3 regions of the Bacillus kalamii genome follow, and region 2 is predicted to be linked to each of the others. Evidence: riboswitches for the same ligand, from Rfam matches in the RefSeq annotation. Region 2 holds a riboswitch; each other region holds the start of a gene.
The links. Region 2 has a riboswitch for thiamine pyrophosphate ahead of thiT (energy-coupled thiamine transporter ThiT). Riboswitches for the same ligand answer to the same signal wherever they lie in the genome.
Positions count from the first base shown of each region.

Region 1 (8,071 bases), 100 kb from region 2:
ATTCATGATACCCGTGAATGAGGCTGTCTCAGATTGTGTTTCCTTTGATATTGAATGCATCATTCTGCCAATTGGGACAAGTATTGCAGCAGCTACCGGCAGGACAATAAAAATCAGCAAAGTCAGCTTCCAATTCATAATAAATAGGATGATGATGCTCCCTACTACTGAAATCATTCCTGTGATAGCTCCTGTAATGTGAGTTGTAATCAATTCCTTTACAACCATCGTATCATTTGTCATTCTGCTGATCATTTCACCGGAGCCATTACGGTCCGAATACGATACCGGCAATTTCACCAGCTTCTTCCACAGCATCTCCCTCAATCCGGCAATAATCTTTTGTCCATTATAGCTAAGTGCATATGTGGCATAAGCACTTAGACCGGCCTGAATAATAAACACAATGATAATTAAACTGATTTGTTTGATGGATAGCGAAGACATACTGAATCCATCCACCAGCTGTTTCGTAAGCAAGGGGATCAACAAGCTGACAAGTGTGGTGATAATGCTTAATCCAAGAGCAAAGCCCAATCTGCCATAGGAAGGGTTTGTAGCTCGTATTAATGAGAGGAAAGGCTTCAAGCTGCCTTTCTTTTTTTGCTTTTTTTCCATTTTGCCTCCTGTATCACTCGCATAAAATAAACCTACTTTCTACCCATTATACAGTTCATAAAAGCGAATGGTATTACCGAAGGTCTTTTCCCACACTTTTTCTAACGGCAATCCCTTTATTCCAGCTATTTCCACTATACTTTCATACATCATCTCAGGGCTGGTCAATTGATTTTTGAAGCGTTCTTCAAACGGCCATGGTCCATCTGTTTCAAGCATTAATTTTTCTAACGGATACAAATCAACGATATGCTGAATTTCCTGTTCATAGCAAATATCCGGGGTAACTGACACCATATAGCCATTTTCGTTCATACGTCGGAGAAGAATATCCTCTCCCTTGAACCAATGAAAATGAGCCTTCTCCATCCCATGCTTCTCCAACAGCATGCAGGCTGTTTCACCATCCTCATAAACAGCATGCAATATTATCGGTTTATCATGTTTTTTGGCGAAGACGATAAATCGTTCGAGCAAATCGATATAGGGGGCCATATCTAGGTCCATTTCTTCCTGTCTTTTATAATATGGAAGGCCTACCTCTCCCACCGCAACCATTGAATCCACATGATTCTCCATCCATTCAAACAAGGCCTCAATTTCATCAGGATCAGGGATATCCTGCTCCGGATGAAAACCGAAAGCCGGTTTAATGCGTGCGTCCTGCTTGCTTAATTGAAGATTTGTTTTACTGGAAGCAAGGTCCATCGAAACAGCGATAAAATAAGCGACATCGGGTACAGAAAGAAGCCTTTCCCTCTGTTCATCTTTATATGTATCAATATGTATATGGCTGTCTATCAGTTTCATCTCTTATTTCTCCTTCAATAATTGATAAAGCTCTTGCTTCAGCAACTGAAAATCGCCCTCCATGATAATCCCTTCCTGCCTTGGGCGGGCAAAGGGCACCTGGACCTCTTTTATAACCGTAGCTGGTTTTGAAGAAAGTACATAAATTTTGTCCGAAAGATATAGAGCCTCTTCAATGCTATGAGTGATGAACAAAACAGACCGGCGATTTTTCTCCCACACATTCAATAACCATTGCTGCATCGACAGCCGTGTCAATTCATCCAATGCAGAAAATGGTTCATCGAGGAGCATTAATGTTTGGGGGCTGGCAAGGCTGCGAACGAAAGCGACCCTTTGCTTCATCCCCCCAGATAATTGATGGGGCAAAGACTGCGCATAATCATGCAATCCAGCCTTCTTCAACAGCTCCAATCCTTCCTGCTTATCAGACTTGCCGGATAATTCCGCTCCCAATAACACATTATCTAGAACTGTTCTCCACGGCAGAAGGGCGGGCTGCTGGGGCATATAACTTATATGCCCCTTCTCGCCGGTAATAGCCTTTCCATCCAGAAGAATTTCCCCTTTGCCGGGCTTGTACAGCCCCCCAATCAAATGGAAAAGGGTGCTTTTGCCGCTGCCTGACGGACCAAGGATACTGACAAACTCCCCCTCTTTTACAGCCAACGAAAGATCAGCCAACACACTTTGCCGGCCATTGTATGAGTATGCAACTTCTTTAATTTCGAGCATTTCTTTCTTGCCCCTCCTTTCTTTTCCACGAGACCATATACCTTTCCAATAGGGATATAGCCAAGAATAATAACAAACTTAAGCCCATAACTATAATAATCGCAACAAATACGCGATCAGTACGGAAGGACTTAGAAGCCATTGTCATATACACGCCGATTCCATCCTTCGCCCCGAGCCATTCAGAAATGACTGCACCCATCACACTATATGTAGCGGATATCTTCAAGCCGGAGAAAATAAAAGGCAGCGAATGGGGAAGCTCCAACTTCCAGAATAACTGCCGTTTATTCGCACCCATCATTTCAAAATAATGCTTAAGCTCGTAAGGCGTTTGCCGCAAACCATCCAAGGCAGCGACAGCAACAGGAAAAAAGCAAACAAGCGTGATGACAATCAATTTAGGAAGAAGGCCAAAACCGAACCAAATGACCAATAAAGGTGCCAATACAATAATTGGAACATTTTGGGATAAAATCAAAAGTGGATAAACAGCATCCTTCACACCAGGAAACAGATGAAGGCATGAGGCCAAAAGCAGACCGATTACACTTCCTATGAGCAACCCCAATAACGACAGTTCAACCGTAGAAGCCAGCTGCCCTGAAATACGCCCGAAGTCCGCCACTCCCTCTTTGAAGATTTCGGAAGGCGCCGGCAGCAGCCACGATTCGATTGAAAGTACTCTCACGGCGATTTCCCATAGAATCACTATACCTAAAAGAAGAAAGAAGGGAGAACCCTTCTTCCATACATGGCGCTTTCTCATCTATATTTCTCCGTCAACGTGCCAAGTGTGATTCCATCCGGTTGAAATAGGATTTTCACCTGTGTGATGACATTAGGTGATCCCAATTCAATCATGCGGTGGTTCATTTTTTCAATTATTTGCATAAGCTCCGACAAGTCGCCCTCCATTGTTGTTTCCAACGGATGCACTTCATAAGGGACTCCGGATGCATCGATAATACTTATCGCCTCATCGACCATTTCAATAATGTTGTCCCCTTTAGGGATAATTTGAACACTTACTAACGCATTTGCCATGTCAGTTCCTCCAGTTCATCATTTATTTTTTCGGTAAAAATTCATTTGTGAATGCTTCTTTCGGATTGAAATCACCTTCAAGAAGTTTATTTTCCTTCATCCATTCACCATAATTCTTCCAAACGGACAGTTTTTGGACTCCCCATTGTTCTGCGTCATCCCGGTAACGTGAGGCTAGCCACTCCTGGCTTTTCTTCACAAGGTCCTTATCCAAATCCGGCTCTGCCTTAGACAATATCTCAGCCGCTTTATCCGGCTCCGAAATCGCATATTCATAGCCCTTTGATGTGGCTGCGACAAATGCTTTGACCATATCCGGGTCTTTCGCAATCAGTTTCTCGCTTGCCGTCAGTACTGGTGTATAGTAATCCAATTTATCGCTGTAGTCTTTCACATAAAGCATGTTCAGCTTTTCTCCTCTAAGCTCTGCTTCAATCCCTGTCCAAGCGTAATAGATCCAGGCAAAATCAATATCCCTTTTAACAGCAGTGAAATAATCGGTATCCCCAATGTTCATGATATCGACTTTCTTCACATCGGCATGGTCCTTTTCCATTATGGATTTCATGATTGCTTCCTCGACAGGAGCTCCATAGCCGCCGTATTTCTTTCCTTCAAAATCCTTTGGGCTTTTAATGTTTTTGCCGGCAGGCGATGCAAAACCAGACGTGTTATGTTGAATGATTGCAGCAATCGAAACAATCGGCACTCCCTGTGTACGTGCCTGCGTTAATCCTTCCTGATAGCCGATTCCGAAATCTGCCTTTCCGGAGGCGACCAATTGGTCCGCTCCTGCTTCGCCTGGCTTGATAATATCGACGTCCAGCCCCTGCTCTTTGAAATACCCTTTTTCTTTCGCCACATATAATCCTGTATGATTCGTATTGGGCGTCCAATCAAGAACAACTGTCACTTTTTTCAATCCATCCTTTTTTTCGGATGATTGTTCTTTTGTACTGCTACAGCCCGCCAATACTAGCAAAGCCGCCAACAAAACCAAAATCATCTTCTTCACTTATTGTTCCTCCTCTTCGCCTATTCAAACATGCGGTGTGTTTCACCTTAGTGGAATCGATAACCCTCATCGAAAACATAAAAAAACGCCCGAAATATGTTTTCGGACGCGAGCATACATTACATAGTATCACTAGCTGTAATAAATGTTCCCTCCGCTGGCATAACCCAGATCAGGTTCAAAGAGTCAGCATCTGCTTGGATGCAATCTCAGCCGGCAACACCGGCCCCTCCACATGAATTGAATTAGTATAGACTTTTCATCGTCATTATACCAAATAATCTATTAAATGCAAAAAACTTATAAAATAGCATTTTTCATGCTAGTCTTATACCAATCTTATCTGACGGAATTTTCTGTATGATAAGTAAAACAACCAATAAGGAGGAAAGAGAATGGATTTACGTAAATGGTACGGAAAAGGATTTACACAGCAGGAATATATCGATTATATGCAGGCGAACAAAGAAAATTTGTTGAGCATTAAGGAACGATTTTCCCTTCACTCACCTGATAAAGTAAAGCAGTTAAAAGGGGAAAAATTGCATGCACTTATTCTTACGGCAGATTGGTGTGGCGATGCAATGGTGAATCTTCCTATTTTTATGGCGATTGCAGAAGCTGCCGACCTGAAATCGACTTACTTAATCAGAGATGAAAACCTTGACTTAATGGACCAATATTTGACCAACGGAACAGCACGCTCCATCCCGATTATTGTATTGGCAGATGAAGAAGGCAATGAAGTGGCCAAATGGGGGCCAAGAGCGAAGTCTGTCCAAGAGAAAGTCACAGCCTACAGCGCTGAACTTCCTGCAAAAGAGGATCCCGCATATGAAGATTCTTTCAAAGCCTTTATCGGTAAAATGGGTAAGCTGTATACAACAGATCCTGCCATTTGGAAAGAGATCGAAGAAGATATGCTCAATACCTTTGTTAAATAAAGGACTTTGCTTGCATCGGCCAGTATACATATAGAATTGTTATTGCCCTACTCATTAGAAAGGAAGATCCTGCTGTTGCAGTCTTCCTTATTTTCATCTAAGCACTTGCTCCAGCCTGTACTTTCTATATAGCCACTCTATCGCTTCCTTTAAATCTTCGGCAATAAAATCCACATCTCCTACTTTATTGCTATGTTCCAATAAGGTATTGTTGCCGGCACCGGTTTTTACTAGAATTTTGATGGATTCCGTTTTGGAGGCTGCTGCCATATCGCTCCATCTGTCCCCTATTACCACACATTGATCCAGTTTGAGAGAATACATGTCGGCACATTTCAGCAGCATGCCCGCCTCCGGTTTTCTGCAGGGGCAGCGATCCTCTGGTTTATGGGGGCAAAGAAAAACATCATTGAACCCAAATCCCTTTAATTCCTCATAAAATGATTCCTCTGAGGCTTCCTTGTTAGCGATTCCCGGTTGATTGGTGAATGAGAATACTTTGATTCCATCGTTCTTTAATTTTTGTATCATGTCCACTGTAAAAGGGAACAGTTTGAAGGAACCAGGATAATGCACTGTATCATCCCCTCCGATAGTGCCATCCCTATCCAAGAATATTGCCTCTATTGCTTTTATGCCCATTTCCTGCTCTCCGTTTCTTAGCGCAGTATTCATGTTGAATCACCGCTCTTTCAATATGTACGTACAAACTCTGAAGCAATCACTCTATCCACTTTCCTAACTCTACTAATTCTCTCCTGCTGTCCAGTTTCCCTTTTTGGGCATCAGATTTGATATACTTGCGATACAATGAGTTTATACAGGAGACACAAAATGGAAAATACATTTTTAATAGGGGAAATATCCAAGCTTTTTCAAATTGATATCCGCACCCTGAGATATTACGATAAAATCGGCCTTTTCAAACCGCAATCGGTTGATTCTTCTTCCGGCTACCGCCGCTACACAATCGATCAATTCGAGCAGTTGAATACAATTATGTATCTTAAGTCTCTCAATGTTCCGCTGAAGAATATTAAACTCTTTTTAGAAAATCGAGACATCGACCATATTTTATTGCTTTTAGAAGAGCAGCAACAGGTAACCGAACAAAAATTAAAGGAATTTAACCAGATACAAAAAAAGCTGGAAAGAAGGATCCGGCTCATAACGGATGCGGCCGGGACAATCAAATTGGGGGCCATCCAGGAAATACAATTGCCGGAACGAACCATCGTCCTGCTGAAGGAAAGGATTCATAAGGACCACAATTTAGAAATGTTTATCCGATTATTGGAGAACAACGCTAATATGAAATCCGCTATTTTTCTTGGGGAGGTCGGCCTGTCCATTTCAGTTAAAAACTTGCATGCGTTGAGCTTCGATGAATACAGCTCCCTATTCATTATGGTCAATCAAGAAAAAGAACCTATTAAAGAAGCCAAGGTACTGTCTGGGGGAAACTATCTGTCCATCAGGTTTCAAGGGACACACAAAGATGCGGCACCTTATTACAAACGGCTTATGGATTACGTTTCCGAAAACGGATATACACTTGAAGAGGACGCTTTAGAGATCACGTTAATCGATTATGGTTTCACCAATGATACCTCAAAATTCATTACAGAAATACAGCTATTGGTTAAAAAAAATTGACCCTCCAGTAACTGGAGGGTTTATTCTTTTTTTATCTACAAAATAAGGAGAGAATTATATGATAGGAACATTGGTCAATTGCGGAACGATTCTGGCAGGGAGCCTAATAGGCAGCATTTTCAAAAAAGGGATCAAGGAGTCCTACCATGAAATCCTTATGCAAGCAATGGGTTTGGCGGCCATGGCGCTTGGCATCAGTTCCATTGTCAAATATATGCCTGCCAGCCATTATCCGGTCCTTTTTATCGCCAGCCTGGCTATCGGCGGACTAGCAGGAGAAAAAATGGACTTTGAATCACATTTCAAAAAAGTAGTTTCTATATTTTCAAAAGGGACTGCAGCTGAAGGTTTGTCCACTGCCATTATTTTATTTTGCGTCGGTACATTGTCCATTGTAGGGCCGATAGAAAGCGCGTTAAAAGGGAATCATACTTATCTATTTACCAACGCGATCCTGGATGGTGTCACTTCGATTGTACTCGCCTCTTCATTCGGTCTAGGTATCGCTTTTTCAGCCATCGTCCTTTTTTGCTGGCAAGGTTTTTTCTATGTTCTGGCAGGGGCTATAGAGCCGCTCCTTACAACTGAACTCTTGACTGAAATATCGATTATCGGAGGCGTCCTGATCCTTAGCTCAGGGATTAGCATATTAGGCATTAAGCAGATCAAAACGATGAATCTTTTACCCGCTTTGCTTGTACCGCCCTTATTTATGGGATTAAAGCATGTATGCGGATTTTAACGCAAAAAGGAGGCAGGAATTTGCTGGAGTTGCTCTGCCTCCTTCCTTTTACATCATTAATCCCCCGTCCACTTCAATCACCGTACCGCTGATATATTTCGCTTCCTGGGAAGCCAGGAAGAGATAGGCGTGCGCAATATCTTCCGGCTTGCCTAAATGCTGTAGTGACACTATATTTTTTACCTGTGACAATAAATGCTCTGGGACACTTTCGATCATGGCTGTTTCGATGAAGCCGGGAGCGACCGCATTTACGGTAATCCCCTTTCTTCCAAGCTCTTTCGCCCATGTTTTTGTCATCCCGATCAATCCTGCCTTGGCTGCGGCATAATTGGTCTGTCCGATATTGCCGTTCACTCCAGCAGCGGAAGATGTATTAATAATCCTTCCATGGCTGCTGGCTGCCAAATAAGGCAGTGATGCTTGTGTACAATGGAAAACGCCGGTCAAATTCACATTGATCACAGCCTGAAAATCTTCCGGCTTCATTTTGGACAGCATTGC
Region 1 is NZ_JBDFMI010000006.1:1,162,067-1,170,137, reverse strand. Features, by position in the region: partial or broken gene ABC357_RS23575 (ABC transporter ATP-binding protein) at 1-618, opposite strand, end outside; gene ABC357_RS23570 (TatD family hydrolase) at 658-1,428, opposite strand; gene ABC357_RS23565 (ABC transporter ATP-binding protein) at 1,432-2,163, opposite strand; gene ABC357_RS23560 (ABC transporter permease) at 2,150-2,932, opposite strand; gene ABC357_RS23555 (thiamine-binding protein) at 2,929-3,210, opposite strand; gene ABC357_RS23550 (ABC transporter substrate-binding protein) at 3,233-4,225, opposite strand; TPP riboswitch at 4,358-4,468, opposite strand; gene ABC357_RS23545 (thioredoxin family protein) at 4,621-5,169, shown strand; gene ABC357_RS23540 (HAD-IIIA family hydrolase) at 5,263-5,805, opposite strand; gene ABC357_RS23535 (MerR family transcriptional regulator) at 6,004-6,825, shown strand; gene ABC357_RS23530 (DUF554 domain-containing protein) at 6,884-7,567, shown strand; gene fabG (3-oxoacyl-ACP reductase FabG) at 7,616-8,071, opposite strand, start outside.
Region 1: another riboswitch for thiamine pyrophosphate. It lies ahead of ABC357_RS23550 (ABC transporter substrate-binding protein); the one in region 2 lies ahead of thiT (energy-coupled thiamine transporter ThiT).

Region 2 (8,071 bases):
ATTAACGATAGCAGCCCTTTTCCATTGGACTGCCGGGTTTGGCTTCAGCGCAGGTTTTGTTGACTTCTTCTTAAGCTCAAGATTGCCATTGGCCAATAAACCGTATATGCTGATTGTCCAGGGACTTGTATTTGCGGTCATTTACTATGCTGTGTTCAGATTTATGATCACTAAATTCAATTTAATGACACCAGGGCGTGAAGAAGATAATGACGAAGTAGATGAAGATATAGCGTCTTCCGAAGCAGCTACAGGTCTATTGAATAAGTCTAATGCAGGCACTTCTGGGGATAGATTCTCTTCAATGGCAGCAACTATCTACGAAGGGCTTGGAGGAGATGCCAATGTGACTTCGGTTGATAACTGTATTACACGCTTGCGTTTGGAAGTGAAAGATATGAACGCAGTCGATCAAAATAAGATTAAATCAACAGGCGTTCCTGGCATTAATATTGTAGGCAAAAATAGCATTCAGGTTATTGTCGGAACCCAAGTACAGTTCGTGGCAGATGAAATAGAAAAAATCCGCCGTAAGCGATAAAGTAAATTATTTAAGAACCCGATGTAAGGATCGGGTTCTTTTTTATGCTTTTTTTTAAAAGGCCATATAAGAGGAATTTTATAGAGGGAGAGGGAATATTATAGCAAGATGCTCAAAAGGGGAGTTTAATGAAAAAAATCGTTTGGCTATCTCTACTGGTTAGTATGGTTGGTTATATTGTTTATAACATGCTGTAGAACGATTTTTCCGATATCGATCGAATTGAGATAAGATCATATAAAGAACATGATATGGATGGAATGATAATCACCACAGATAAAGAAACAATTGGTGCGGTCACTGGTATCCTGAATAGGGCAAACTGTAAGAGAGTGCGTTATGAATTCGCTGATTTTCCTTCATATGAAATGAAGCTAATTTATAAGGACCTATCAGAGGATATCTTAACTGTGTTCCCCCATTTTGCCGGCAAGGAGACACTTCTTTATGGAAATAACGGCAATGCTTATTTTATCAATGAAAAACAACGTAAAAAGGATGTTAAAGCTTTTATTAAAGGGAGACAAGGACTAGAATATGGGGCTGCTAGGAGAGTATCAGAGGCATTGAAAACCACCTGTAATCACAACAGGCGGTTTTTAATGCTTGGTCAGGCACTTTGATTTTGCAACTCAGACAAATGCTGCGATTTATCGCTGACTTCATCGACATGGGAAGCGATTTCCTGGAATGCGCCCGCTACTTGTTCGATCGCAATTGCGATTTCGGAAATGTTTTGATCATGGACGTGATAATTTTCTTCGATATCATTCATCGACTTGGTGATGGCGGTACCTTCTTCGGATAGGCTGTCGATTGTGGAAAGCATTTCCTGAAGGCGGTCGTTCATTTTTTGCTGCATGGAAATAAGCCGGTCGAAGCTGTTTAAGGAAGACTGGATTGTATCGATATTTGTATCCACAATCGAGTCTGTCTGCTCTAGTGATTGAGTCACCTGATCCTTGGCATTGCCGATGTCATTCAATAGCTCCTGGATGTAACCGGAGGACTTGGATGATTGCTCCGCAAGTTTGCGCACCTCATCAGCCACTACTGCGAACCCTTTGCCATGCTCGCCTGCGCGTGCAGCTTCAATCGCCGCATTTAGGGCAAGCAGGTTAGTCTGATTGGCAATCTCGATGATGGAGTGGAGAACGGTAGAGATATCATTGATTTTTTCATTGAGCATCCGGACAACAGTGTGCGACTGTGTAGATGCATGCTTCACCTCGCCGATATTGCTGACAGACTGGGAGAGCATTTTTTTATTTTGCTGCGCCATGTGGACAACCTCATCCGTAAAGCTTTTAACATCAGCCGCATTGGCGGCCGTTTCATTCAATTTATCCACAATGCCATTTACTTTTTGCTCAGTTCCCTGGATGACATGGTAAAAATCGCGGCTGTCATTGTGGACATGCTGGATGGAAGCATCGATTTGCTGTAAGGAAGAAGTGGATTCACTTAGTTTATGATGAAAATCGACTACATTTTTATTTAAATGTGAAGATGCTTGCCCCACCTCTGATAATACCCCTTGTATTTGCCCTGTCAGCTGTTCGCTCTCATCCAGCATTTCACTTGAACGCTTGGAGCTGTCGAGAAGGAGGATGCTGACAAAGATAAATTGGAATCCATAATAGAAGGCAGTCAGGATAGAACGGTGCAGACTGCTTTCAATCACCAGTTTGTCCGCCATCCATAGATGGGTGAACTGGGAGAGGATCAGTAATGGCAAGGCAATGACAAACGCTTTTTTCATTAAGGTGAAGTCGGCATACATACCCGCTAGACCTAATGGAACAAGCCAGACAAACGGAACATTTACCCAGGAATCGGTATGCAGGATGAAAGCGAAAAGAAGCATGGAAATAATAGATAATAGTTTAAAATGCGTACGTTTTTTTGATGATTTGTAATACAGGACAGGAATTAAGAATAATAGAAATTGAATATTATAAAGGGCGTTCATGACCGTCCAATGAGGCATCCCATATAGAACGACCTGAACAATATTATTAATGATCATCAGAATAAATGCCGCTAAAAAGACTCTGTAAACAATGACATTCACTTTTTGTTCATTCAGCGATTTGCGGGTAGTGGACACGGTATTTTCCTCCTATGTAAAGCCTGTGTATATACTCCTAGTTTAATATACATATATAGAAAAATCGACAATAAAATGGTAAAATCGTCAGTATTTAGTAAAAAAGCTATTTCGCGGCGGGGAGAGAGATGCATGAATACGTGGAAGAGAAGATGGGTCATAGTCTTGGCAGCGGCGGTTATCTTGTTCGTTGGGGTTGCATGGGGCATACCTAAGTTGCTGGCTGTATGGTCAGCTCCAGAAAAAATAAGTAAGAATGAATTAAATACCCATTTCCTTACCACCTATGAACAATCCAGAAAACGGTTTTTGACGTATGAGAAAACATTAAAAAATACATATGAGCATACCGAACAGCATGCATACAGCATCCATAAAGAAAAATTAACAATCGATACCGTATCTGCAGATGCGAATAAGAAAAAGGAAAATTTGCTGGTCATTACAACAGGTATGCATGGAATCGAAGGATATGTAGGGACTGCTATGCTGGATGTTTTCCAGAATCAGATGCTGTCAAGTCTGGATCCTGATACAACTGGGCTGCTATATGTCCATGCAAGTAATCCGTGGGGAATGAAGCACGATAGAAGATACAACGAAAATAATGTCGATTTAAACCGTAACTTTGTTTATGAATGGAAAAGCTTTAACTTGGCAAGCAACAAGAAATATTCAGACCTGGATCGTTTCTTTGAAAAGAAAACGCCTGTTGGAAATAGTACGATCCATGAATTGGGCTTTGCGGGCAGTCTTGTGAAGGAAGTAATCCGCTCCGGAACCGGGAAGATTGAGGAAGCTCTCCTGACCGGCCAATACAATCATCCTAAAGGCGTCTATTACGGCGGAAGCGGGGATGAGGAATCCACAAAGATAGTAAAACAACTTTATAAAAACGTCTTGGGGAGCCCTTACAAAAATATTATTCATGTCGATCTCCATACAGGTTATGGCCCAAGGGATCAAATGAGCATTTTTTCAAGTATAAATGAAACGATGACGCAAAAAGAAGCGGAAAAAGCTTTTCATTATCCATTAGTCCTGACTCCGGAATCAGATGATTTTTATATGACGAATGGCGATAATACAGAATACTTCTATAAGCTCCAGAAGGAAAAGTATCCTGATAAGAATTTCTATACCACCACTTTCGAATTCGGTACACTGGGTGAAGACCTCTTGGGCTCTTTGAAGTCCCTAAGGAATACGATCGATGAAAACAGATTATATTGGAATGGGGAGAAAAGCGGCTTGACTGCTGAAAAAATCCGCAACCGTTATCAAGAGATGTTTTATCCCTCTGAGCAGGAATGGCGTGAAAAAGCGATTAAGGATTTTAAGCAGGGAATGGAAGGAGTACTTGCCCATCAAGGATTTTTGGATAAATAAATAATAAAAGCAGAAGCGGGAAAGTACCTTCTGCTTGTCTTTATTAGAAAAAAATGAAGCCGATAGCTTTCCATTTCGTGAAAAATGGGATATAATGGTAGAAAATTACATACGAACGAACCACAAGGGGAGCTTTAAGCTGAGAGTGGAAGGATTTGATGTCCTTTCTGACCCTTTGAACCTGTTAGTTAGCACTAGCGTAGGGATGTGGATAATGAATGGCAGCTGCATTCATTTTTTCTGTCTGAAAAGTTCTCCTTGGGGCTCGTCTATAAAAAGGGGGCTTTTTTTATGAAGAAAATGGGTTTATTCGTTATGATTGAAGCAGCTTTCCTGGCAGCGTTCGCACTGATTCTTGATTTGGTTCCTTCCATCAAGATCACTAGTTTTGTCTCCATCTCGTTTGCTATGGTGCCGATTTTTATCATATCGCTCCGTTGGGGAGTCAAAGCAGGGATGCTGTCCGGTTTTCTATGGGGATTGCTGCAGGTTGCAGTAGGAGACGTGTATATTTTGACTCCAGTCCAATTTATGATTGAATATTTCCTTGCATTCGCTTGTATTGGCTTTGCGGGAATCTTTAAAAGGGCTGTTAGCCAAGCCTTAACCAATGGAAAAACGAAAAAAGCGGTTATGTTCATGGGCGCTGCTGTTATCGTAGGGAGTGCAGCTCGCTATTTTTGGCATTTCATTGCAGGAATCATATTTTGGGGCAAATACGCTCCGAAAGGCATGTCCCCTGTTATTTACTCCTTGATTGTAAATGGGGGAACAATGATCGGCAGTGCAATCCTCTGCGGAATAATCCTTGCTGTTTTAACTGGAGCATCTTCAAGGATCCTATTGACGAAGACAGTCCGCAGATCATCTGCGGTTCCACTTTCAAAATAAACGAAAACCGGGGATGCGTGCATTCCCGGTTTATTTCAAGTCATAGGCTGCTTGCCTTCGATACGTCCGGCAGTTGCTCGACCTCGACATTTCCTTTGATGGCGCGGCTGATCATACAGGAGGCCTCCGCTTTGGCAGCAAGCTTCAAGGCAAGTTCCTCATCTTGAATGGTTGCATCGTGACGCAGCACGATATGGGGTCGATGAATGATTTTCTTGTATGTAATAACACCCTTTGTGACATCCACAATTCCTTCAGAATCCATTGTTAAAGCCACTTTATCAAGCTTGCTCCGCTCCATCATAGCCGCCAGTGTAATAATGTAGCAAGTAGCGGCTGCGCCAAGAAGCATTTCATCTGGATTGGTGCCTATTCCCGGACCTTCCATCTCCGGCGGTATCGACACTTTTGTTTTCAGGTTTCCCGCTGCTATATCGCCAACATCATTCCGCAAACCGGGCCAATTGGCTTTTAAATGAAAAATATGTTCGGCCATAATAAAATCCTCCTCCTTTCTATCCAGTGTAAGGCAGACAGACTGGGAGTTCAAAAATTTGGTATAGTACATGCAGAAGGATATCAGGATAAGAAAGGCGTATTAGATCCATAACGCTAAGAAAGGAGGGAGAATAATGTCCATTGTCCAATCTAAAATAGGGGCGGTATTCATAGCAGTCAGCGATATTATGAAAGCAAGGGAATGGTATTGCTCATTGTTAGGGTTAGTTCCGGAATATGACATTGTGGCAGGGCATCTTTGCTGTATTCCTATGGATAATAACGGGATGAATATTGTACTGGATAGTAAAATTTTTTCAGAGAATGCGTATGCAAGGACTCCTATTTTTCATTTTAATACGGATGATATCACTGGGGCGTATCAGGATCTAAAGGGCAAGGGAGTTGAAATTGCAACGGAAATTCAAGACGGCCATTGGTTCAATATTATAGACCCGGATGGAAACAGGCTGATGATTTGTGAATGTTGACGGTTGCTTTACCTATATGTCCCCCTAAAACAAAGCCCTTTACTTGGTAATAAAGCGCTTACAGGTATACGATAGAGGAAGAAAAGAAAAAAGGGGATTTGTCAGGTGGGACATATTGAACAAGGAGATCCATATTTCAGAAAAACACTTTTGGCTTTATTCCTCGGCAGTTTTGTCACCTTTGCCGACTTATACAGTACACAACCTGTTATCCCGCTCATTGCAGAGCAATTCGGAACAACACCGGCGGGAGCCAGCTTGTCACTCTCTTTCTCGACAGGAACGATGGCGATTATGCTGGTCATTGTATCATTATTGACCCAGGGCATTAATAGGAAAAAAGTAATGGGCATATCATTAACATTATCCGCCCTTTTATCCGTTGCTGTTTTGTTCGTCCATTCGATGCCGCAGCTATTGGCGATCCGAGCTCTTCAAGGAGCGGCGCTGGCAGGCTTTCCATCCATAGCGATGGCGTATATAACGGAAGAGTTCAAGCCGATGAGCCTCGGTTATGTAATGGGGATCTATGTAAGCGGGAGTTCCATTGGAGGTTTGGCCGGCCGTCTGATTATCGGGACATTATCCGACTTCATATCATGGACAGCGGCCATTTCGACTCTTGGTTTGTTATCGTTGCTGATTTCATTGTTGTTTTGGAAGATGCTTCCGATGTCCACGCGGCCTAAGGAAAGCAACCTTTCTTTTAAAAGAACAATGCAATCATTGAAAAATAATAGTACCAAGCCGCAGCTGCTTCTTCTGTATGGCATGGGTTTCTTGCTGATGGGATCTTTTGTATCCGTCTATAACTATATTGGCATACCATTGATGAAGGCACCATACCATTTATCACAGGTGGTCATCTCATTCATCTTCATTGTTTACCTTGTGGGGACATTCAGTTCAACCTGGATGGGGAAAATGGCCGATCGCCATCAACGGAAGCTTGTCTTATTATCCGGTGTGGTGATGATGCTCATAGGTGTACTACTTACACTGACTGTACCCCTTGTTTTGAAAATCGTCGGCCTTGTTATATTCACATTCGGTTTTTTCGGCGCCCATTCGATTGCGTCTGGCTGGGTCGGCTTGCTTGCCGAGCAGAGTGAAAAGGCTCAGGCCTCTTCGCTGTATTTACTGTTTTATTATGCGGGATCAAGTATAATTGGTGCGCTTGGCGGCGTTTTCCTGCACAGGAACGGTTGGAGCGGCGAGGTCATGATGGTAACAGCTCTTTTAGTTGTCGGAGTGGTTTTTACTCTGTTTAATAAGGCAGAAAAAAAGCCGATTAGGGCATAATCGATAGAATTAGATTATAATTGATTTACTGAAAATTCTTATTGAAATAAGGTCTGCTATGGTACATGCAATCTAAGGCAGACCTTGTTCTTAGCTATCATTTAATGTGTCATCGTATGGTCCAATTCAGAAAAAAAAGCAACGGTTATCGTTGCTTTACGTAGATTTATTATTAGTTATTGTAATTCTGTCATTACCTTTAGGTCTTGAATTTCAAAGAGAAGAGGGAATTCCGTGTTTTCATCGGGAGCCCCTATCCATCCTCCGCCCCCAATCGCCAAATTAATAATGAGATACATAGGTTCATTAGGGATTCCTTCTGTAGAGGTATATTGATGGACCCCATCTACAAACCATTTAATTTCATCTTTATTCCATTCTATTGCATATGTGTGAAATTCATCAAGATTATCTATTTGAAGAAGTTTAAAGGATCTCTTATTCTTTTTGTTTTCTTCCCAATGATTCACATAGTAAACAATGTTTTTTTCAATGCCGACAGCTTCAAATATATCAATTTCCGGTAATGATTTTTCTTCACTAGGAAGCATCCAGATAGCTGGGAAGGAACCATTTCCTCCATTTGTACGTGCTACAATTTCGATTCTCCCGTATTTCATTTCAAATTTATTTTGAGTAGTGATTTTTCCTGAGGTGAATTTGTGCTTCTTATAGTCCTCTCTTTTCCCCGTTAACAATAAGCTGCCATCTTGGATTGTCACATTCTCTTTTCTGTAATATTGTTGTTCTTTATTATAGTTATTTCCTCGTTTTTCGATATTCCATTTTCTTTTATCGAAAGTATCGAATGTTTCATGCCATTGCAATACCCACTTTCCATCAATGATA
Region 2 is NZ_JBDFMI010000006.1:1,061,201-1,069,271, forward strand. Features, by position in the region: gene nagE (N-acetylglucosamine-specific PTS transporter subunit IIBC) at 1-541, shown strand, start outside; gene ABC357_RS23045 (hypothetical protein) at 793-1,164, shown strand; gene ABC357_RS23050 (methyl-accepting chemotaxis protein) at 1,152-2,570, opposite strand; gene ABC357_RS23055 (M14 family metallopeptidase) at 2,784-4,040, shown strand; TPP riboswitch at 4,156-4,263, shown strand; gene thiT (energy-coupled thiamine transporter ThiT) at 4,332-4,931, shown strand; gene ABC357_RS23065 (OsmC family protein) at 4,972-5,427, opposite strand; gene ABC357_RS23070 (VOC family protein) at 5,564-5,920, shown strand; gene ABC357_RS23075 (MFS transporter) at 6,026-7,222, shown strand; gene ABC357_RS23080 (glycoside hydrolase family 16 protein) at 7,399-8,071, opposite strand, start outside.

Region 3 (8,071 bases), on a different contig from region 2:
AAATATTAATCATTATGGGATTTGCATGGTCTTTTTCACAACTAGGGGCTTTTGCTGTTTATGGTTTGCCGATCCTTATCCTTACTCGTGTTATCCTGGGTGCATTTGAGGGCCCGTATTTGGCTACATCTGTCAGCCATTTGACGAAATGGTTTCCTCCGGAACGCAGAGGGTTGGCCATTTCCATTACAAATAGCGGCAGCTTGGCAGCAAAACTGTTAACGCCATTCATTATATTTATAATAGGAAGCGTCGGCTGGAGAATGGGATTCGGGTTCTTAGGAACTCTGAGTATTATTTGGGTCATTCTGTGGATATGGATCGGTAAAGACCACCCGTTGAACAAAGTAAACAAGCATAATACCGCAATAAAAGAACGGAAAACAAAATGGGCCGATATTTATCCAGCTTTACTATCGAGGACATTCATCTTCACTTGTTTGGCTTTCTTTTCCACTTTTTGGGTGCTGGCGTGGTCACTTGTATGGGAACCAACCTATTTGACTAAAATAATCCACTTAACTCCTAAACAGATGGGTCTATACTATGCAATTGTTGGTTTCCCCATCACAATTGGCACGATCCTACTTTCTTCTTGTTCTGATTATATCTACAAAAAGACACAGAGCATAATGAAATCGCGTGTCTTTGTCGCTGGAGGTACATTGGTTCTCGGTGCGCTTTGTTTTTATTCTCTCGTATTCATTCGGTCTACTATTCCAGCTCTAATTATGCTTTCACTCGCCGGACTTTTCACAAATATTATGTTTCCTCTGGCTCCACAAATAGTGAATCATCTGTTGCCTGAAAAAAAGGGATTGCTGTCTGGTGTGCTAATAGGAATTGCCAATACGGCTGGCATAATTAGCCCAATCATTACAGGATTTGTCGTACAAGCAGGAGGTTCGGATGTTCGCCTTGGGTTTAATCATTCAGTTGAATTAGCGGTTGGTATGCTATTAGTTACAGGGTTATTGTTTTTATTCTTCGCCAAACCGAATAAAAATGAAACCCCCGCATATGTGAAACAGACAAATGCCAGTCTGTAAAAATACAAGGGAGTGTGGCTTGCATGTTGGAAAAAATGTTTGAACGATTAAATGAAATCTATCCTGAATTAGTTGAAATCCGCAGAGACCTTCATATGTATCCAGAATTATCCTACCAGGAAGTCCATACACCTAAAAAAATTGCTGATTATTTAATGAATCTAGGAATTGAAGTTGAAACTGGAATTGGGGGAAGAGGTGTAGTTGGAAAACTAAGAGGAGGAAAACCTGGAAAAACGATCGCATTCCGTGCCGATTTTGATGCTTTGCCAATCCAGGATGAAAAAACTGTATCCTATAAATCCCGCGTACCAGGTGTCATGCATGCGTGCGGCCATGATATACATACCGCCGCATTATTAGGGACCGCCAAGGTATTGAGTGAAGTGAAAGATAGACTTGTGGGAGATATCGTTTTTATCCATCAATTTGCTGAGGAAGTTAGCCCTGGAGGAGCTCAAGCAATGATCGCTGATGGATGCCTGGAAGGAGTCGATTCCATTTTTGGAGCGCATGTTTTTTCGTTCGAACCTTTTGGGACTATAGGGATCCGCGCAGGTACTATGATGGCTGCCATAGACGGCTTTCATATTGAAATATCAGGCTTCGGTGGGCATGGCTCACAGCCGCACCAAACAGTTGATTCCCTTGTTATTGGTTGTCAACTTGTTTTAAACTTGCAGCAAATTGTCAGCCGACGAATCGACCCATTACAGCCAGCGGTGGTAACGGTCGGTTCATTTGAAAGCGGGAAAGCATCTAATGTCATTGCGAATTCAGCCAAAATTTCCGGTACCGTGCGCAGTTTTGATCCTGGAGTCAGGGATTGCATTGAAAACGCCATTAAACAAATTGCGAAGTCTACATGTGAAGGGGCAGGTGCGGAGGTCCACATTCAATATGAAAGAGGGTATCCTCCTGTCATCAATCATCTTGATGAAACTAGACATATTGAAGAGTGGGCAAAGTCGGTTGTGGGTGAGGAACATGTTATCCAGAGAAAGCTGGGTATGGGCAGTGAAGACTTTGCCTATTATCTTCAACATAGACCGGGAGCTTTTTTTAGTGTTGGGGGAGGTAATCCAGAAATGGCTGCCATTTATCCGAACCATCATCCAAAATTCGATGTCGATGAGAGATCAATGATCAATATAAGTAAAATGTTTTTATCTGCTGCATGTCATCATTCAACTAGTAGTTTACAGGCCCATTAGAGCAAACTCCTTATTTATAGTAATCAGTATTGTCTTGAAGTCAATTATAAGTTAAGCAAAAGTATCAACGGCGGTGGTATTAATGAAAAAAATGGTTGCGGTTTATTCAGTGGCTTTTGCTGCTTTTTTAGGGCCATTCAGTCAATCAATCTATGCACCCATTCTGTCTGATGTGGCTTCCTATTTCAATTCTCCTCAATTGTTTGTGAATGCTAGCTTGTCCATTTATACCTTTTTTTTGGCCATCATGCAAATCGTTTATGGCCCGCTTACTGACCGTTTCGGCCCCAGGAAAGTATTGATTCCTGGGGTGGCTATTTATATTATTGCCTCGATGGGTTGTTATTTTTCAACTTCCATTTATCCCTTTTTAATATTTCGGGGCATTCAAGCGAGCGGGATTGCAGTAGGTACTGTTGCTTCGGTGGCTATAATTGCCGAATTGTGCGAAGGTAAACAGCTTGGAAGGGCGATGGGAACCTATCAGATGCTTGTCTCATTGGGGCCTGTATTAGGGCCTGTTTTCGGAGGGATTATATGGGGATCGTTCGGCTATAGTGCAATCATTAGTTTGCTTATAGCCTTGGGGGCCCTTGCCCTTGTGCTAAACGCCTATTTTGTAAAAGGAAATGCAGTTGTTAAAAATGCCGGCGGTTTAAAATGGTCTATGATAAAGAACATCGTCAGCAATAAGATTGGGATTTCCATTATCAGTCTTGGATTTATTCAATATTATACGTTTTTCTCATTTCTAGTCTTTTATCCGATGATATTGATGGAACGTTACGGTTTAACAACCGTCGAAAAAGGGCTGGTATTCTTGCCGTTATCAGGCTGTATTGTATTAGGGAGTTTTATAGGTGGGAAATTGGCAGGGAAAATAAGGACGCCGCGCTTTTTAATCATGATTTCTTTCTTGAATGTACTTGCGATTTTGATTAGCGTAGGCAGTTTATACATTTCTTTCTATTTAACGATCGTCTGCAGCTCGGCTTTCGGTTTGTGCTTGGGGATGTCATTGCCTGTGCAAACAATCATGCTTTCCCAAGAATTTTTGAATGAACGGGCAACATCTGTAGGCATCTATAACTTTTTCAGATTTTTAGGGATCGCTGTCAGTCCTGTGATTGGGGGATTTTTATATGAAAAGGGAAATGTTTTATTACTGTTTGGTGTGATATCTCTCATTTTCTGTATAATTGTATGTATGATCAGGTTGAATTTTAAAAAGGTACAAAATGGACAAAAAGAAGTAAAACAAATGATCGTCTGATTGTACATGGGAAATGAGATCAAAGCAGTTTTGCATCTATTGCCGCAGACAAAATGGACTGAATTCCATATATTGGAGGGGGAGGGGTGAGGAATGGATGTTTAAACCTTTTTTAGAGGATTTCACGATTAAGAATAAAGCCTTGAAAGATATATATTATTATATCCTGAAGAATGGGCCGGTAACTAAATTAGAATTGATGGATACTATTCAATTAAAACAAACCACTGTAAAAGATAAAATGGAAGAGTTGTTGAGTAAAAAATATATAAAAGAGAATGGCCATGGGAAATCCACCGGAGGCAGGCCGCCTGTCCTTTATACTATTGAACCAAGATCAGCCTTTATCATAGGCATTCAGATTTCCCGTTTGGAGACGAATGTAATATTGGTCGATATGCAGCTTGCCACTATTGAACAAGAATCCTTTTTGTTGTCATCGTTGCATACCCCTTCAATCGTATTAAGTAAAATAAAGGAGATCATTTTGTCCTTTATCGATAAATATGAGATTCCTTTTGAGAAGCTGCTTGGAATCGGAATCGGTTCAATCGGGCCGCTCGATAGAAAGCAAGGGATTATTCACCAAATGGAATCACCGCTAGCTCCAGGCTGGGAAAATATCAGGATTGCTGAAATACTGAGTGCAGAAATCCCAGTGAAAATAATGTTGGAGAATCTAGTAGAGACTGCTGTTTTGGCGGAAGCAAACCATTTTTCAATTCCGGCAGGCGATATACTGTATTGTATCAGCGGAAGAGGGTTTGGATGCGGAATTATGTCAAACGGAGAATTGATAAGAGGCAAAAATGGTGATACAGCCCGATTCGGCCATATGATTATCGAGGTGAATGGGCGTGAATGTTCCTGTGGGAAACAAGGATGCTTAATTGCGTATACGTCTCCATATGCCATTATTGAAAATATGAGAAAGAATAACCCTAAAATGAACTCATTTGACACAGCGTTTGAAAATGCCCAAATTGATGATGTGATTGCCTTTCTCAAACAGGAAAAATCGATGGTTGAATCGTATGTCATGGAATCCGCCTATTATTTAGGTATTGGCATAGCGAATATGGTCACTATGTATCAATCTGAATATGTTATATTGGAGGGACCGTTATTATCCGGTTACCCCGATTATTATGAGAAAACGGTGGAATCGGCTCGGAACTTTTTGGACAGGCGGGAGAAGATCACGTTTAGTAGAGGAAAGCTAGGTGAAAAGACGCCTGCACTAGGAGCAGCATTATTGATTCAAGATTCATACTTTTCTATTTAGAGTATTTTCTCTGGAAATACTCTAAATAGAAGCCGATACTTGCATTCTCCTTATTTCCTTAGCTTTATAACATCTAATCAACTGATTGATTCCTGAGCTTATAAGGGGTTAGGGTATATCAGCCTAGAAAGGCTTTAAAGAAAAACTGATTTCACCGAGACCGCCATTATCAGTGGTAGCTACTACACGATAATGTCCGACAACACTATTAGGTTGGAATAGGAGCCTCTCTACTAATCTTTTACCAGGCGAAACAGATTGAAAGAAAAGTAGCTTATCATTAGGATCAAAGAGTTTAAAGTCGAATGCAATATCCCCTTGGTTTACTAATTGAAATATCAATGCTTCCATTTTGTTTGGGGATTGAAAATACATTTTCCATTCAGCACCGAACTTGTTATCTATATAACTCGCTAATTCTGGAGCCTTTATTGCTCCATAATCTCCTATGGCATCATTCTGTACAGTGACAGTATACGGCTCCTTTTTTTCTTTTTTCTTTTGCTTAACAACTGAGACTTCGGAAGAATGATCCCCTTTATCAGATTCAGAACGGAAAATGGATACCGCTGCTAACAAAATAATACCAATCATGAAACTGTACAACACTATTTTCAATTTCATAAAAACTCCTTTTTCCATTTTGTGTAATTTTATATACGAATCGTATCATTTTTAGTAATCCTTATCAATCCATAAAGAGACTCCGATTGTTTTGCCGTAAATCGAAAAAAGTCGGTTAAGAACTAGTATATAAAATGTTCCCCCCTTGTTTTTTTGAGAAGTAGTAGGAGGATGATACCATCAAGATAATCGTTATATATTATCATGATGGTTGATTTGGTCATATCTGTGTTGCAAAGCTGATATCTTTACTGGGAAAAATGACGCATTAATAAAGATTTCTTTGCCGCAAAACTTCATATCTGTTCTACTGGGGGCGCCGTATGGCTAAGATGGACCCTTTGCACCTGATCCAGTTAGCACTGGGTTAGGAAAGTAGTTTTCGGAGGGAATGTTATTTTTCTCATGTGCCGCTGTCCTCATAAGGAGAGCGGTATATTTATTGACATCAAGGTAAAAGTAAGGGGATTTAGATGGAAAAAACGGAAAAAATGACACTTACGGCTTTAATAGCAGCATTGATCAGTATATCGACCAGCTTTATTTATATTCCCGTTGGCTTCGCAAAGATTTTTCCGATCCAGCATTTGGGCCAATATGCTGTCAGCTGTCCTTATCGGGCCTTGGTATGGACTGGTACAGGCATTTCTTTCATTCATGTTTCGAAATGTAATGGGAACAGGTAATTTCTTCGCATATCCCGGCAGTATGATAGGAGCCTTTCTGGCAGGCGTTTTGTTTTCTAAGACAAAGAAAGTAGGGAATGCTGCACTTGGTGAAGTAGTTAGGACGCGGATTATCGGAGCGGTGGCCACATATCCGCTGTCAACACTATTGCTTGGAAAGGAGAGTACCATATTTGGGCTAATTCCCGCTTTTTCAATTAGTTCCTTTACTGGTGCTTTGATGGGGTATGGGTTATTACAATTATTGGTTAAAAATAAAGTGGTTATTCATAAGGAGAAAAGGTAGCGGGATTCCTGCCTGGGTGGGAATAGATATTGTTATTTTCTAACTTTGATTGATCAGGTTCAGGATGATACATGGAGTTTATTTAAAACCTACTAATTTTTCATTTAATAGAATAATAAAAAAGCAATGCTGGATGCACTGCTTTCACCTGTTATAATTTTCCGCAAAATAGCCGATGACATCGCTTTTTAAATAGGTTTCATATAGTTCAAACGGTATTTCTTTGCCCTCTTTTATGCTAAAAGAGGTTGCGTTCAGTTTTAATAACGGATGGTTTTTGCTGCAGCCAAGAAGGGAACAGATTCGATCATTTCCGTTTTCTGCCGTGATAAATTGTGAGGCTTTTGTCATGTTCAATTGATAAAACTCTTTTAAAATGGTGTAAAGCGAGTTTTTGCCGACATCGAAATAATCCAATTTAGGAAACAGCTTGCAAGGAAGGATGGATGTATTGATGCATAGTGGCTCATCATCCGCAAAATAGAGGCTTTCAATCACAAAAACATCTTCCTCCTCGCTCATATTCAATCGGTCCGCCATTTGTTTGGATGGCTTTGTCACTTGCTGTGAGAGCAATTGTTTCGAAGCTGTTTTACCTCGCAAAGAAATCATTTCTGTGTAACTATGGATGGTGCTCAGCCCTTGTGGTATATCATTAGATGAGACAAAGCTTCCTTTTCCTTTTTGTTTGTACAGATAATGGTCTTTTACAAGTTCATCAATGGTTTTCCGTATGGTCACTCTACTGACACCATAGTCTTTACACAGTTTGTTTTCCGAAGGGATGACCTGATGCGGTTTCCATTCATTGTTGTTTATTTTCTGTATCATATCTTGTTTGATTAATTCGTATTTTGGTAAGTGGTTTTCCATTGTTTTAACCTCAATATGTATTGTTAAACAATAGTATACCAAACCATCCTCTTATAATGATATATTGACATAATATTTGTAAGCGAATACAATACGAGTGCAAGCTGTTATTACAAGTTGTATTGAAATTGTTTTGAGGTGAGAATAGATGAAGAATAAAATGGCTGGAGCTTTATATGGGATGGCACTTGGCGATGCGATGGGCATGCCATCGGAGCTATGGGGCAGAAATCGGGTCAGAAATTATTTTGGTAAAATAGAATGCTTTTTGGATGGACCGAAGGAAAATGAAGTAGCCTGCAATTATACGCGCGGCCAATTTACGGACGATACTGGGCAAGCACTTGTTATACTGGATTCATTGATGGCAACGGGTTTTAAACCGGTTCCCGCTCATATAGCAGAAAAATTGCTTGAATGGGCAGATAAAGAGAACGCCTTTGAGAATAATATTCTCGGTCCGACTTCAAAGGTGGCACTTCAGTCTTTTCGTGAAAACAAAGACGCGAAGACATTTACTGATCAAGCACTTTCGAATGGTTCGGCTATGCGAATCGCCCCGATCGGCTGTTTGTTTCATCCGGAAGAAAAAGAAAAGCTAGCGAACTATGTGTATGATGTTTCACAGGTTACCCACACAAGTGACATCACTATTGCTGGTGCAGCTATGATAGCGATGGCTGTTTCATCGGCTATTGTGAATGCTGATTTTCAAACCGTTTTGGAGGATGCCTATGCAATAGAGCCTATCGCTAGAATTCTTGGTGCGGAAACATATAGC
Region 3 is NZ_JBDFMI010000001.1:1,975,083-1,983,153, reverse strand. Features, by position in the region: gene ABC357_RS09950 (MFS transporter) at 1-1,049, shown strand, start outside; gene ABC357_RS09945 (M20 metallopeptidase family protein) at 1,073-2,263, shown strand; gene ABC357_RS09940 (MFS transporter) at 2,346-3,536, shown strand; gene ABC357_RS09935 (ROK family protein) at 3,634-4,821, shown strand; gene ABC357_RS09930 (hypothetical protein) at 4,945-5,445, opposite strand; TPP riboswitch at 5,748-5,836, shown strand; partial or broken gene thiW (energy coupling factor transporter S component ThiW) at 5,919-6,417, shown strand; gene ABC357_RS09920 (GntR family transcriptional regulator) at 6,562-7,290, opposite strand; gene ABC357_RS09915 (ADP-ribosylglycohydrolase family protein) at 7,439-8,071, shown strand, end outside.
Region 3: another riboswitch for thiamine pyrophosphate. It lies ahead of thiW (energy coupling factor transporter S component ThiW); the one in region 2 lies ahead of thiT (energy-coupled thiamine transporter ThiT).